Regions from separate parts of the Blautia sp. HCP3S3_H10_2 genome, predicted to be linked through region 2. Evidence: predicted binding sites of a transcription regulator. Region 2 holds the regulator's gene; the other holds the start of a gene.
What was found. The regulator Rex, encoded in region 2, represses fermentation and respiration genes when NADH is low (regulators of the CRP and FNR family bind a similar motif). The targets are predictions, from matches to a motif close to ATTGTTAANTANTTAACAAT.
Positions count from the first base shown of each region.

Region 1: the regulator Rex is predicted to act here: its motif matches at 1,079-1,098, upstream of ACTQWB_RS10840 (L-lactate dehydrogenase).

Region 1 covers NZ_JBQKCL010000008.1:164,135-166,619, reverse strand. The annotation lists gene pepT (peptidase T) at 1-63, shown strand, start outside; gene ACTQWB_RS10840 (L-lactate dehydrogenase) at 1,204-2,151, shown strand; gene ACTQWB_RS10835 (CoB--CoM heterodisulfide reductase iron-sulfur subunit B family protein) at 2,183-2,485, shown strand, end outside.
Region 2 covers NZ_JBQKCL010000002.1:93,110-95,594, forward strand. The annotation lists gene ACTQWB_RS02465 (NAD(P)H-hydrate dehydratase) at 1-460, opposite strand, end outside; gene ACTQWB_RS02470 (redox-sensing transcriptional repressor Rex) at 555-1,202, opposite strand; gene ACTQWB_RS02475 (ABC-F family ATP-binding cassette domain-containing protein) at 1,452-2,485, shown strand, end outside.

The sequences.
Region 1 (2,485 bases), on a different contig from region 2:
GTAGAGGGCATGGATTATGTGGTGGAGAATCTGAAAAATATTGTGAAGCTGTATGCCTGCTGAAAATATATAATAAATTAAAATAGGAAATAAAGTGAGAAAGGGCTTTCTGAAAGTTATAAGATATCTTTCGGAAGGCTCTTTTACATTGTACGAGGATCGCTCTGTTATACATTAATTTGCTATTTTGTGTGCTGAAAACACTTAAGGATTGTAGTTTGTCAAAATCGGATGCAGTTGGACAATTGTTATTACCGCGGGCCGGTGCAACGCTACGGCGAACTAACTGCTAACTACGACTAAGACGCTCGGGAGAGCCCTCGCGCCTAAGTCTCCGTAAGCAGTGGATTTCACCTTCGCTAAGGGCGCACCTGAAATGGCCCGCTAGGTAATAACAGTTGTCCAACTGCTGTGAACTGGATAGAACTAATTGCTTTCAGTCGTGAGTAACTGGTAACTGAAAGTGCCCCACTACAATTAATAGCTGTGCGATGCTTGTATTCCAGCCGATAAACTCCTGTTTGGTTAGTTGCAGTTGTCGATAACCAGCGGTCTGGTAATGTATATTCACGTAGCCGTGCATTTCAGGAGCGGTTTTAGTGGAGGCGAGATCCATGACTTACGGAGACTTAGGCGCGAAGGCTCTCCTGAGCGTCTTAGTCGTAGTTAGTCATTAGCTTGCCGGAACGTTGCTCCGCACGGCGGTGAATATACATTGCCAGACCGCGTCCGGGAATCGACATCCAGCACATTAAATAGCAAGTGAGTGCAATATAAAAAATAAATAAAAACACAGAAATGAATTTGTGCAATATGTAGAACACTTGGAAAATAATAAAAAATTTCAAAAAGTAGTTGTTAAAAGATTATCATTGTGGTATCTTAATGAAAGCGGAAAAAACAAATATTTTATGCGGAGACCAAGAGGGAAACGTCCTTTTGTTGAGAAATGTTTATAAATAAACAAAAAGTGACATGACTTGAACCAGGAAAACAGGCGGAAAATCATCTGTGTTTCTGGTTTAGCCCATGTCACAAGGCAGAAAATAAAGTTTTACCCGCTTTTTTTCTAACTGTGATTGTTAAAAAATAAACAAGAAACAAAGGGCATCACACAGGGAAAACCAACGAATCCCACGGAAAAGTAACCAAATGAAGTGGAAAGTTGACACAATCTCACAAACCCCATGAAAGGAGTTTTTTATGAGCAGCAAAATCACCATTATCGGAGCTGGAAGCGTTGGCTCCACAATTGCGTACACACTGGCACACGACGAGATCGCTTCCGAGATTGTTCTGATCGACATCAACAAGGAGAAGGTGGAAGGCGAGGTTATGGACATTGAGCAGGGAACCTGCTTCAGAAGCCCTGTATCTCTGGTAGCCGGAGATTACGCAGACGCAAAAGATTCTGACATCGTAATCATTACATCCGGAATTGCCCGCAAACCTGGACAGACCAGAATTGAGCTTACTCAGACAAACGTAAACATTCTGAAGAGCATTACTCCCCAGATCGTAAAAGAAGCTCCAAATGCAAAGTATATCATCGTAAGCAATCCGGTAGACATTATGACCTATGTGTTTACCAAGATTTCCGGACTTCCGGAGAATCAGATCATGGGCTCTGGAACCATCCTTGATACAGCAAGACTTCGCTACGGACTTTCCGAGCATTTCCAGGTGGCACAGGGAAATATTCACGCATATGTTTTCGGAGAACACGGCGATACATCCTTTATTCCATGGACAGGTGCTTACATTTCCGGCCTCAGCACTGATGAGTATTATGAAGAAATGAAAGCTCACGGTAAAGATGTAAAACCATTGGACAAAGAAGCCATGCTTGAATACGTTCAGAAATCCGGCGGAAAAGTAATTGCAAAGAAAGGCGCAACCTTCTACGCTGTATCTGCAACTGTCTGCCAGCTGGTAGGCCTGATCCTGGCTGCTTCTGATTCCCTCGCAACTGTATCTTCCATGCTTCATGGTGAGTACGGAATTGAGGATGTGTGCCTGAGTACTCTTACCCTTGTTGGTCCAAATGGTATCCAGGGAAAAGTTCAGATGCGCATGAACAAAGAAGAGGTAGCGTTGCTGAGAAAGAGTGCAGATGCGCTGAAAGAAGTAATCGCACAGATCGAACTGTAAGAGTTGTAGGAATAAGAAAGGAACAAGAAGCATGAAGTACAGTTATTATCCAGGATGTACCCTGAAGAATAAGGCAAAAGATCTGGATGCCTATGCCAGAGCTTCTGCGAAAGCACTGGGCTTCGAAATGGAAGAGATAGAAGACTGGCAGTGCTGCGGGGGTGTATATCCCCTTGGCAGCGATGAAATTGCTACCAAGCTTTCTTCCGTCCGTGCTTTAAATGACGCAAAAGAAAAAGGACAGGATCTGATCACGGTCTGTTCAGCCTGTCATCATGTGCTCAAACGTGTGAATGACGACATGAAAAATGTGGATGACATCCGCACGAGAGCC
Region 2 (2,485 bases):
CTGACTGGTTCATACTGCTGATCACGGATCTGTAGTGTCCTTCGATTTCCCTTGAAAGTCCTACGCCGAAAATCCCGTCTACTATAACAGTATATTCATCCCATACCGGGTTATTCGTTACCGGCACCTGATAGCTCATGGCAATTTCCCACTGGTGTCTGGTTTCTTCTGTCATTTTATCCGGATTTCCTGCAAGATAGATTTCTGTCTGAACTCCATCCAGAAAAAGGAGCCTGGCAATGGCAATTCCATCCCCTCCGTTATTGCCGGATCCGCAGACCACCAGCACGCGCGCTTTTCCATACTGTCCACTCTGGCTTCTCTTTTTCAGATAATCCTGTATTACTTCCTCGGTGGCAAGTGCTGCCCGTTCCATCAGCACCAGGGAGGGAATATGCATATTCCGGATCGTGCCTTGGTCAAGCTGCTTCATCTGACTGCAGGTCACAATTTTTTTCATAAGGGACTCACTCCTTTATAACATATGCAAAACTGCCGCCCGGTCTCCTGTAAATCTTTCTGCGAGACAGGCAGCAGTCCTCATTGACCTTCTATTATTTCTCTTTATGCTCATTACGGTACTGGCTTAAATTATAAGACAGTGTCATCAGGCTCTCTGACAGATGCACATTCTCTACGATCACATCCTCAGGAGCATCCAGATCGGTATGGGCAAAATTCCAGATCGCCTTGATTCCATTTTCGATCAGGATCTTCGCCATCTCCTTGGCTTTATTCTTCGGAAGAGTCAGAATGGCGATTTCCACCTGATTCTCTCTTAAAAATTCCGGGAGCTTACTGATCATCTGTATCTCAATTCCCCGGACTGAAATGCCCTCCAAAACCGGGTTCACATCAAAGATTCCTACCAGACGAAAGCCTCTCTTCTCGAAATCCCCGTAATTGGCAAGTGCCTGACCCAGATTACCGGCACCCAGAATGATCATAGGGTGAATAGTGTCAAGCCCTAATATCTTACCAATCTCTGTGTAAAGATACTCCACATTATATCCGTATCCCTGCTGTCCGAAGCCACCAAAATTATTCAGGTCCTGACGGATCTGAGACGCCGTCACGTGCATCTTCTTACTCAGATCATTCGAAGAGATACGCTCCACTTTCTCTTCCATCAGCTCCCCCAGATAGCGGTAATACCTTGGCAGTCTCTTGATCACTGCTTTTGAGATTTCTTTCGCCTCCAAAATGTTCCCCTCCTTGTTTCCGCTGCCTATACTTTCCGCGTAACACTATGTCAATTATACCTAAATGTTATTTTCTTGTCAATTAAACTTGTGCAGAATTACAAATTTTTGCGGATTTTTTTATAAATTGACAATTATTCTTTCAAAAAAACAATTTTTCAAGTATAATATACTGTCAGGACAGAAGCTATTTTGTACCTGATTTGATTTAACAGACTGCCAGACAGATCTGTTTTTAAGGAGGAAATTATGATTTTATCATGTCAGAGCATCTGCAAATCCTTTGGTGAAAAAGTGATTCTTAAAGATGCTTCCTTTCACATAGAAGAACGGGAAAAGGCAGCCCTGATCGGCAATAACGGCGCTGGTAAAACAACTCTTCTGCGCATTATCATGCAGGAGATTTCCGCTGATTCCGGGAATGTTGTCATCGCCAAAGATAAAAAGCTGGGGTACCTTGCCCAGTACCAGGATATCCACGGCCATCACACCATCTATGAAGAGCTGATGACCACCAAGCAGTACATTCTGGATATGGAAGAAAAGATCCGTTCTCTGGAACAGGAAATGAAATATGTAGCCGGCGAGAAGCTGGAAAGCCTTATGAACAGCTACACTCGCCTGACCCATCAGTTCGAATTAGAAAATGGCTACGCTTACAAAAGCGAGATCGTAGGCGTCCTGAAGGGTCTTGGATTTGAAGAGGAGGATTATAATAAACAGATTGAAAATCTGTCCGGTGGCCAGAAAACCCGCGTTGCCCTTGGAAAGCTTCTGATCTCCAAGCCTGACATCCTGCTTCTGGATGAGCCTACCAACCATCTGGATATGGAGAGTATCGCATGGCTTGAGACCTATCTTCTCAATTACCCGGGTGCTGTATTTATTGTCTCCCATGACCGTTATTTTCTGGACAAAGTAGTCACCAAGATCGTAGAGATCGAGGCTTCACAGATGAGGATGTATGACGGCAATTATTCCGCTTATGCCCTTAAGAAGGCCCAGCTCCGTGATGCCCAGTATAAGGCTTATCTGAACCAGCAAAGAGAGATCAAGCACCAGGAAGCGGTTATTACCAAGCTGCGCTCCTTTAACCGCGAAAAATCCATCAAACGTGCTGAAAGCCGTGTAAAAATGCTGGATAAGATCCAGCGTATTGAAAAGCCTATAGAAATTGATAATCAGATGCGTATTTCCCTGGAGCCACGGTTTATCAGCGGAAATGATGTTCTTACTGTAGAAGGACTGTCCAAGGCATTTCCAGGCCAGACTTTGTTTACAGA